DNA from 3 places in the Streptomyces nitrosporeus genome. Region 2 is predicted to be linked to each of the others. Evidence: riboswitches for the same ligand, from Rfam matches in the RefSeq annotation. Region 2 holds a riboswitch; each other region holds the start of a gene.
The links. A riboswitch is a leader RNA that binds a small molecule or an ion and turns the genes downstream of it on or off. The one in region 2 is predicted to bind cyclic di-AMP.
Positions count from the first base shown of each region.

Region 1: linked by a shared signal. The riboswitch ahead of CP967_RS07470 (M23 family metallopeptidase) and the one ahead of CP967_RS06740 (LysM peptidoglycan-binding domain-containing protein) in region 2 are both predicted to bind cyclic di-AMP.
Region 3: linked by a shared signal. The riboswitch ahead of CP967_RS20520 (transglycosylase family protein) and the one ahead of CP967_RS06740 (LysM peptidoglycan-binding domain-containing protein) in region 2 are both predicted to bind cyclic di-AMP.

Region 1 is NZ_CP023702.1:1,755,055-1,758,320, forward strand. It holds gene CP967_RS07455 (DUF2975 domain-containing protein) at 123-620, shown strand; gene CP967_RS07460 (helix-turn-helix domain-containing protein) at 620-838, shown strand; gene CP967_RS07470 (M23 family metallopeptidase) at 974-1,738, opposite strand; cyclic di-AMP (ydaO/yuaA leader) riboswitch at 1,752-1,918, opposite strand; gene CP967_RS07475 (M16 family metallopeptidase) at 2,136-3,266, opposite strand, start outside.
Region 2 is NZ_CP023702.1:1,572,263-1,575,528, forward strand. It holds gene CP967_RS06735 (prolipoprotein diacylglyceryl transferase) at 184-798, opposite strand; gene CP967_RS06740 (LysM peptidoglycan-binding domain-containing protein) at 1,133-2,032, opposite strand; cyclic di-AMP (ydaO/yuaA leader) riboswitch at 2,035-2,223, opposite strand; gene CP967_RS06745 (hypothetical protein) at 2,591-2,821, shown strand; gene CP967_RS06750 (TOBE domain-containing protein) at 2,981-3,266, shown strand, end outside.
Region 3 is NZ_CP023702.1:4,621,288-4,624,553, reverse strand. It holds gene eno (phosphopyruvate hydratase) at 1-785, opposite strand, end outside; gene CP967_RS20520 (transglycosylase family protein) at 1,105-1,797, opposite strand; cyclic di-AMP (ydaO/yuaA leader) riboswitch at 1,798-1,966, opposite strand; gene CP967_RS20515 (LysM peptidoglycan-binding domain-containing protein) at 2,256-3,266, opposite strand, start outside.

The sequences.
Region 1 (3,266 bases), 180 kb from region 2:
AGGGCGGGCGTCCGGGGCGTTTCGGATACCCGCCCCGCCTTCACGGGCACCGGCACCGCACCCCTTGCTCGACCTATCGCTTATCGATAGCTTTCTATCGTTGGACGATCGAGGGAGAGATGATGGGACGCATGACCGTGCTCGCCCTGCGGGCGGTACTCGCGGCACTGCTCATGGGCTCGGTATTCGTACAGGCCGTGATGGTGCCGCTGCTGGCCATGGATCTGGGTGACCTCGCCGCGGATCACGCGTATCTGCGGACCCCGCTGCTCACGATCGTCGTCCTGGGCTTCGTGACGGTCGAGATCGTCCTGGTCTGCGTATGGCGGCTGGTGACGATGGTCCGGCGCGGGACGGTCTTCTCGCACGCCGCCTTCCGCCATGTGCACGTGGTGATCGGCGCTGTCGTGGCGGCCGCCCTGCTGGTCCTCGCCCTCGCGGTCCTCCTGGCCCCCGGCGAAGCCGTGGCCCCGGGCGTGGTGCTCCTGGTCTGCGGGGCGGCCGTCGCCGTCCTCGGTGTGGCGCTCGTCGTGCTCGTGCTGCGGATGCTGCTCGCCCAGGCCGTCGCACGTGACGTCGAGGCGGCGCGGATGCGGGCCGAACTGGACGTGGTGATCTGATGCCGATCGTCGTCGGCATCGATGTGATGCTCGCGAAGCGGAAGATGTCCGTGGGCGAGCTCGCGGAACGGGTCGGGATCACCCCCGCCAACCTCGCGGTGCTCAAGAACGGACGGGCGAAGGCGGTCCGCTTCGCGACACTCGCGGCGCTGTGCGAGGCGCTCGACTGCCAGCCGGGAGACCTGCTGCGGTGGGAGGCGGCCGAGGAGGAGGGGTGACCGGCCGGCCGCCGTGGACGCCGGGCCGCCCCGGAGCCCCGCGCCCGGCCCGTGCCGGGGGGCCGGGCGCGGGACGGGGAGCCGGTGCGGGACGGGGGCCGGGCGTGGGACGGGGCCCGGTGCGGACCGCGTCGCTCAGAGCTGGACGCCGTGCGAACGGAGGTAGGCGACCGGGTCCATGTCGGAGCCGTAGTCCGGGGTCGTACGGGCCTCGAAGTGCAGGTGCGGGCCCGTGGAGTTGCCGGTGGAGCCGGAGAGGCCGATCTGCCGGCCCGCGGCGACGCTCTGGCCGACGGACACGTCGATCGAGGAGAGGTGTCCGTACTGGGTGTAGGTGCCGTCCGTCATCCGGAGCACGACGTTGTTGCCGTACGCGCCTCCCCATCCGGCTTCGACGACCGTGCCGGCGCCCACCGCGACGACGGAGCTGCCGGACGCGGCGCGGAAGTCCACGCCCGAGTGGCTGCCGGAGGACCAGAGGGAGCCCCCGGACCTGTAGCCGGTGGTGACGTACGAGCCGGCGACCGGGAGGCGGAAGGCGTTGAGCCGGGCGCGTTCGGCGGCACGGGCGGCGCGGGCCTCGGCCTCGCGGGCCTCCTCGGCGCGCGCCTCGGCCCTGCGCTCGGCCTCCGCCTGGGCCTCCGCCTTCGCGGCGAGCTCGGCCTGGCGCAGCTGGGCCTCGGCCTGGGCGTCGATCCGGTCGGCGAGGGTGCTGCCCATCGAGACGGCCTGGGTCAGTCCGGTGCCCCCCGCCGGGGCCGCTTCCGCGGCGAGGGCCGGGGAGGCTGCGGCGCCGACGACGCCGGCGGCGGCCAGGACCGCGACACCGGCGGCCCGGGTGCTCCTGCGGGCCGGACGGCTCGGGGCACGGTGCTTCCCGGTGGCACGGGTGAACGCCATGGAGGGGCGGTTCCTTTCCTTCCTTCTCGCCTACCGGGTTAGCTGACGGGTTCGGAGCAGGAAGGTCTCCTACGGGCACCTGGGCCCTCGCGGGGCCCGGACGTCCGATTCACCCCAGGGACACGGTGGGTCCCCGGCTCCCCTGGCTCGCGCCTGACGGGGACTCGGCGATGGCTGCCCGGCGCCGCGGATGCGGCATACGTCCGGCGGACAGCCGAGCCGACGCTAGGCGGGAGGGCTTTCGATCACCAAGCGGACAGGCCCTTTTGTCGGACATCCCACAGGGCATACCCCCTCTTTCGGACCATTCCGGGCGTGGGGTGGCGTGGGTACGCCAGGGGCCCCGGCGAGCGCTTCCGCTCGCCGGGGCCCCTGGGAGGAGGACGGTGACCGTCCGTCAGCCGTTGACGACCGTCACCTCTCCGATGCCCAGTTCCCGCACCGGGCCGGCGATCCGGGCGGCGTCCCCGACCAGCACGGTGACGAGCCGGTCCACCGGGAAGGCGTTCACCACGGCGGCGGTCGCCTCGACCGTGCCGGTCTCGGCCAGGCGCGCGTACAGGTGGGCCTGGTAGTCGTCCGGGAGGTGCTGCTCCACCTGGTCGGCCAGGGTCGCCGCGACGGAGGCGGCGGTCTCGAACTTCAGCGGGGCGACGCCCACGAGGTTCTGCACCGCGGTCTCCCGCTCGGCGTCGGTGAGCCCTTCCGCCGCCAGCGTCCGCAGGACCTTCCACAGGTCCTCCAGCGCGGGGCCGGTGGACTCGGTGTCCACCGAGCCGCTGATGGCCAGCATCGCTGCTCCGGTCGCCCCGGCGGCGGAGCCGGGCGCGGTGGAGCGCAGCACCTGGGCGAAGGCCCGGACGCCGTAGGTGTAGCCCTTCTCCTCACGCAGGACCCGGTCCAGCCGTGAGGTGAGGGTTCCGCCCAGGCAGTAGGTGCCGAGGACCTGGGCCGGCCAGACGCTGTCGTGGCGGTCGGCGCCGATCCGGCCGATCAGCAGCTGGGTCTGCACGGCTCCGGGGCGGTCGACGACGATCACCCGGCCGGTGTCGTCCGCGGTGATCGGGGGGACCGGACGGGCCTGGGCGGTGTTCCCGGACCAGTCGCCGAGAGTACCGGCGAGCAGGGCGTCCAGATCGACGCCGGTGAGGTCGCCGACGATCACCGCGGTGGCGGTGGACGGCCGCACATGGGCGTCGTAGAAGGCCCGTACGGCGGCCGCGTCGATGCTCCGCACGGTCTCCTCGGTGCCCTGGCGGGGCCGGGACATCCGCGCGGTGGCCGGGAAGAGCTCCCTGGAGAGCTGCTTGGCGGCACGCCGGGCCGGATTGGCCTGCTCGTGCGGGATCTCGTCCAGGCGGTTGCCGACCAGGCGCTCCACCTCGTCCTCCGCGAAGGCGGGGGCCCGCAGCGCCTCGGCGACCAGGCCCAGCGCCTTGGCCAGCCGGGAGACCGGGACCTCCAGCGAGACCCGTACACCCGGGTGGTCGGCGTGGGCGTCGAGGGTGGCGCCGCACCGTTCCAGTTC
Region 2 (3,266 bases):
GTGGGCCGGGCCCAGCGCCCCGGTAGCCGCGCCCGGCGGACGCGCGGCCCGGAACGCGGCATCGGCCTTCACCACCCGGCCGGGTGGTGAAGGCCGATGTCACACGCGGCACGCGGCACGCCGGTCCCGTCCGGCGTCCCGCGCCGGAACCGCGTACATGCGGAACAGGGCGATACGGCGGGGTCAGGACTCCTCGAAGTAGGCGTCCAGCGCCTCGTCGAGTTCCGCCGTCCAGGTCTTGAGGTCCTTTCTGGCACCGGCCTCGACCTCGGCGTTGAACCACCGCCGGCTCGACAGGTGCACCGTGACGGTGAACCTGCGGCCGAAGCGGGGCGTCTTGACCTCGACCGCTCCGATCTCGGACCAGTCGAACTCGGCCTCCTGGTCGTCCAGCTGGAAGCGGACACCCTCGCGGTCCACCCGGATGGCGCCCCGGCGGTCGCTGACCTCGAAGACGGGACCGCCGCTCCTGCCGGAGCCCTCACCCTTGCCGGAGTCCTCGGGGTCCTCCGCGCCTTCGGAGTCCTCCACCTCCTCGGCGCCGCCGGCCTTCTCCGGAGCCTTGTCCGCGTTCGCGGCCTCTTCCTTGTCCATGATCACGTCGGCGGCGCCCACGGCCCCGGTACCGGCCTCGGCAGGCGCCCGGGACGCCTCCGGTTCCTCCGGTTCCTTCGGCGCCCCCGGCGTTCCACCACCCTCCGCGAGCACCGGTGCGGGGGCCGTCAGGCCGGGGATGAACGCCGGGTCTGTCCCTGCGGCGAACTCGGGCTTGTTGTTCGAATCTATGCGCTGCTCCACGGCGGGCAGTATGGACGACGAACCTGTACGTGACCAGTCACGCCGCTCCGGCGCGCCGCCACGGCACCGCGCGCACCCCCGCCGAAGGCCCCGGGAACGGCGGCCGGGCGGACGGGAAACAGCCGGGCTCCGGTTCACCGGAACGTGGCGGCACGCCGGAACTCGGCGGTACGCCGGACCATCCAGCCGGCGAGGGTACGCGGCACCCGCGGAGGGACGCCGCCCCACCCCGCCTCTTCGCCGTGCACCCACAGAACGACGGGTGGTGCGGGCCCTGGGGACCCGCACCACCCGTCGTTCACGCCGGGCTGCCCAGCGGTGCCGGCGTCGTGGCTCAGTAGGCGCCGAAGACGTTGTCGATCGAGCCGTAACGGTCGGCGGCGTAGTTGCACGCGGCCGTGATGTTGGCGACCGGGTCGTAGCTGTCCATCGACGTGCCGGGCACGTGGTAGGCCTGGAAGGTCGGGTCGATGACCTGGAGGAGGCCCTTGGACGGGATGCCCGCGGCGGCGTTGGAGTCCCAGTTGTTGATGGCCATCGGGTTGCCGGAGGACTCACGCATGACGTTGCGGTGGATGCCCTCGTAGGTACCGGGGATGCCGTGCTGGGCCATGATGGCCAGCGACTCGTTGATCCAGCCGTCCAGGTCGTCGGTGTACGCGACCGGCTCGACGGCGGGCTCGGTCTCCGCGACGGTCTCCACGGCCACGGCGGGCTCGGTCTCCGCGACGGTCTCCACGGCCACGGCGGCCGGGGCGCCCTGGGCTCCCTGGGCGGCGAGTGCGGTGCCCGTGCGCACCGAGCGGTCGGCACGGTCCTCGGACTCCGAGGAATCCGAAGCGGTCCGGTCTGCGGTCTTCTCCGCCTCGGTACCGATGGTCAGCTTCAGGCCGACGCGAATCAGGTCGGGGTTGTCGCCGACGGCCTCACGGTTTTCCTTGTACAGCTCCTGCCAGCCACCGCCCACGGAATGGGCACGCGCGATTCCGGCAAGGGAATCACCCAAGATCACGGAATAGGTGACGGAGCCGGAGTCCTTTGCGGCAATCGCCTTGCCGGACGCGGCAGTCGAGGTGGCGGCCTTTTCGACCGCGGCCGTCTGCGCCGGAGCGGCGAAGGCGCCCGTGGCGCCGATCACGGGAAGGGCGAGGGCGGCTCCGCCCGTGCTCACGGCGATGATGCCGCGGGTGAGCGAACTGGACTTGGAACGGCGGCGGTTGGCCATTGCGGGCATGCTGGTTTCCTCTCCGTCGCCTGCGAAGTGAGCTGTCGGGTTCGAGCTGGAGTTGCCCGGCCGCAGACGGACTGCGACTTCACCCCAAGCCGCTCCGGTCACCGGATCGGCACTTACCTGGGTCCCCCGCTCCTGCCGTACGAGATGTGGTCGGGTTCCCGGACGGCGGCAGGATTCGGCGTTCCATCCGGAGTGAGGGTGACCGTAGGCGAGAAATAGCGAAAGGAACAAGCCGCGCATTCGTGATCACAATTCACCCGCAAGATCCATTCACGGGAATTCGTGTAACCGACCCCACACGGCCGCGCCGGATTCCCCGATATCACGGGGCCCTCGACGCGTCGCCACCACCCCCTCGCGCGGTGGAGGTGACGCTGGTCACCAAGTCCGATAAGGGCGATTTGCACCCCGCGCCACTCTCAACGAACCCCGCCCACCCCTGTCGGCATATCGCCTTGAATGACAGAGCTAAATACCCTTAAGCCAACAAATCGGGCATAAGGCTCACCGGTCGGCTTGTCGCGCGTGGCGTGGCGGGCCCGGTGGAACCGGTTCGACATGACGGAGAACGTTCACTTCAGCTACCCGCGGATCACCGTCCTGCCCGTTCAGCCCGGGGATCCGCCCTTCCGCGTCATGGAGATCGACGGGGAGGTCGTCGCGATGGTGACGGCGATGACGGATGTGGTGGAGGTCGCGGCTGCGGCCGGGATCAGGGTGCACGACCTCGACGACCCGGACGTGATCCGCTGGGTGGGGGGCGGCAAGCTCACCTGGCAGAAGCGCTGAAGCCGGCAGAGGGTCCACACCCCGGCACGCAAAGCCGGCACGGCCCGCCCCACCCCACCCCGCCTCGCCCCGGACGCATCGAGCTGCTATATGGCATCTGCGAGGTTATCGAGGAGAAGGCGTTGTAGATGCGCGATAAACAGCCCTATGGTGTGGCACATGCAGTCCTACACCATCGGACAGGCGGCGCGTCTTCTCGGCGTCAGCCCCGACACCGCCCGCCGCTGGGCCGACGCGGGGCGGGTCGCGACGCACCGTGACGAGAGCGGCCGCCGCCTCATCGAGGGGCGTGCCCTGGCGGCCTTCTCGGTGGAGCTGGCACAGGCGGGCGCCGATGAGGAGGAGGTCTCCTACACCTCCGCGCGGAACGCCTTCCCCGGCATCGTCACCGCGGTCAAGCTGGGTGATGTCGCCGCCCAGGTGGAGATCCAGGCCGGCCCCCACC
Region 3 (3,266 bases), 3.0 Mb from region 2:
GAGCGGGACTTGCCCTCGAACTCGTAGACGCCGTCCTTGTAGAACTCGGACGCGGCGACGTCCAGGGCGAGCGCGATGTCGCGGCCGGGGACGTAGCCGGCCTCCTTGATGGCCTCGATGATGAGGTCGAGGGCGGCGCGGTTGGACTCGAGGTTCGGGGCGAAGCCGCCCTCGTCGCCGAGACCGGTGGACAGGCCCTTGGTCTTCAGGACCTTCTTCAGGGTGTGGTAGATCTCCGCGCCCCAGCGCAGGGCCTCGGAGAAGGACTCGGCGCCGATCGGCGCGATCATGAACTCCTGGATGTCCACGTTGGAGTCGGCGTGCGAGCCGCCGTTCAGGATGTTCATCATCGGAACGGGCAGCAGGTGCGCGTTCGGGCCGCCGAGGTAGCGGAAGAGCGGGAGGTCGGAGGCCTCGGACGCGGCGTGCGCCACGGCCAGCGAGACGCCGAGGATGGCGTTGGCGCCGAGCGAGCCCTTGTTCTCGGTCGCGTCCAGGTCGAACATCGCCTGGTCGATGAGGCGCTGCTCGGTGGCGTCGTAACCGACGAGCTCCGGACCGATCTGCTCGATCACGGCGAGGACGGCCTTCTCGACGCCCTTGCCCTGGTAGCGGTTGGGGTCGCCGTCACGGAGCTCGATGGCCTCGAACGCACCCGTGGAAGCACCGGACGGAACGGCAGCACGACCCGTGCTGCCGTCGTCGAGACCAACCTCGACCTCGACCGTGGGGTTCCCCCGGGAGTCGAGGATTTCCCTGGCTACGACGACGTCGATGGACGGCACGAGGCATCTCCTTCTGGGATCTGACACTGGTTGTCCAGGGTCACGGTGGCCTAGCGACACGAGCCTAACCGGCCCGGCCCGCTGCGTCGGCCGACCGCCCGTCCCCTGGGACGAAAAAGGTCTCAAGCACCCGCATTACGGGCGTTTCTTCAGAAATTTACTGGCAGGTAACTACAACTGTTGAACACTCACCCCCCAGGAGGCCGTTCCGGCGGCGCCCCGAAAGCCCTTCCGGGAAGCCCCCGGCACGCCGCCGGCCCGGCGCACAGGGGGGTGGGTGCGCCGGGCCGGGTGGCCGTCCGGGGAGGAGGATCCCGGACTACTTCAGGTGGAGCTGCTGACCCGGGAAGATCAGGTCGGCGTCCTTGACGATGTCGTCGTTCAGCTCGAACAGCTTCTCCCAGCCGCCCTTGACGTCCTTCGCACCGGCGATCTTGCTGAGGGTGTCGCCGGTCTTCACCTCGTACTCGCCGTCACCCTTCTGGACCTTCTCACCGGTGGGGGTGGTGACGGTCTCCTCGGGAGCGGTGCGCTTCTCGCTGCGGGTGGCGGGCTGCTCGGCCTCGCGCTCCGGTGCGGCCTGCGGGTCGGTGTCGCCGTTCGCGGCGGCACCGGTGTCGACGCCGGGGTCGACACCGTCGTTCGTCAGACCGCCGGCTCCGGCGCACGCCCAGGCGCCCGGCCCCTGGAGGTCGAGGAGCTTCTCGGCGGTGGCTATCTGCTGTTCCTTGGTGGCCAGGTCGGCCCGCGCGGCGTACTGCGTGCCGCCGGCGGCGGCCCAGCTGGACTGCGAGAACTGCAGGCCGCCGTAGTAGCCGTTGCCGGTGTTGATGGACCAGTTGCCACCGGACTCGCACTGCGCGACGGCGTCCCAGGTCTCGACGGACGCGGCGGAGGCGCCGGTGGCACCCATCAGCGGGACGGCGACGGCGGCACCGGCGACACCGGCCATCGTGGCGATGCGGACGGCCCTGGAGGTACGACGGTGCTTGCCCTTGTTCGAAAGCAGCATGGTTCTCCTCACCGACGCCTACGAGGTGAGCTGTCGGGTTCGGGCTGTGAGCTGCCCGGTCGCCCGCACTGGCGAGCGACTTCACCCCGAGCCGGTCCGACCGTCTTCCCGACGGTCCGCTCCGGCACCTACCTGGGTCCCCCGCTCCTGCCTACGGCGCATGACGCGTCTGTTCCCTTCGGCCGACGGCAGGATTCGGCGTGACGGTCGAAGGTGCCCGCGGTGCGAGCGGCTCCGACCGTAAACACACCCAACCCCGACATTCAAAGCTGGACATAACGCGCAATCAGCACGTACCGAAGGGGGGCAGGGGATTATTTCCGCAGGTCGGAGCCGATACGGACGGACCGGACGGGCGAGGCCCGCCGCGAACAGCAAAGAGACCCATGTCTCACTTACGCATAAGTGGACATAGGCCCCTTAACTACCCTTGTTTTCGGGGTGTTTTCCCGTTTTGATCAGTGGCCGGAGGCGGTCTTCCCGCCGGCCGCCCCGGCGGTCGCGTCCCCGGCCGCCGTGTCATCGCCGGCCGCCGTGCCGCCGGCCGCTCCGGTGCCCGCGGCCGCCAGGTCGAGGTCCTGGCCCGGGAGGATCAGGTCCGGGTCGGAGCCGACCTCGCCCCTGTTGGCCTCGTAGAGGGCCGTCCAGCCGCCGGGCACGTCCTGGGCGCCCGCGATCGACCAGAGGTTGTCGCCCTCGCGGACCGTGTAGGTGCCGTCCGCGCCGGAGTCCTCGCGCGCGCCAGAGTCGCCGCGGGAGGCGTGCCGGCCGGTATCGCGTCCCGCGTCCGCCCCCGTCCCCGTACCCGCCTCGGGAGCGGGCGCGCCGCGGTGCTTCCCGCCTCCGGTGCGGCCGGGGCTCTGGGACGCCTCGGGCTCGGGGGCGGTGGAGGGTGACGCCGAGGGCGCGGATCCGCCGGAGTCCCCGGGGGTCTCCTTCCCTCCGGGCGTGCCCGCCTTCCCCTTCCGTCCGCCGTCGTCCGCCGCGCCGGCGTCGGCCGCGGGGTCCTTCGCCCCGTCCCCCGCACCGCCCTCGGCGTCGTCCTCCGCGGCGCCGGACACCTCGTCCGCCGTGTCCTCGTCCGTCTCGCGCGTCGTCTCCCCGGTGGATCCGGTGGATCCGGGCAGGGAGGTGTCCGCCGGGTCGCCGCCCGGGTCCACGCCCGGCAGCCCTCCGTCGAGCACCAGCCCGGAGACCACCGCGCAACTGGCCCACGCCTGCGGACCCTGGTCGTCCAGCACCTTCTCGGCGACCGCTATCTGCTGCGAGCGGCTGGCGAGGTCGGCGCGGGGCGCGTACACCGTGCCCCCGTACGACTTCCAGGTGTCCTGGGACAGCTGGAGGCCGCCGTAGCGGCCGTTGCCGAGGTCGGCGCTCCACATGCCGCCGCTCTCGCACTCGGCCACCCGGTCCCAGGTGGATGCCTCGGCCGCGTTCGCGCCGGTGGCGCCGAGCAGTGGGATGGCGAT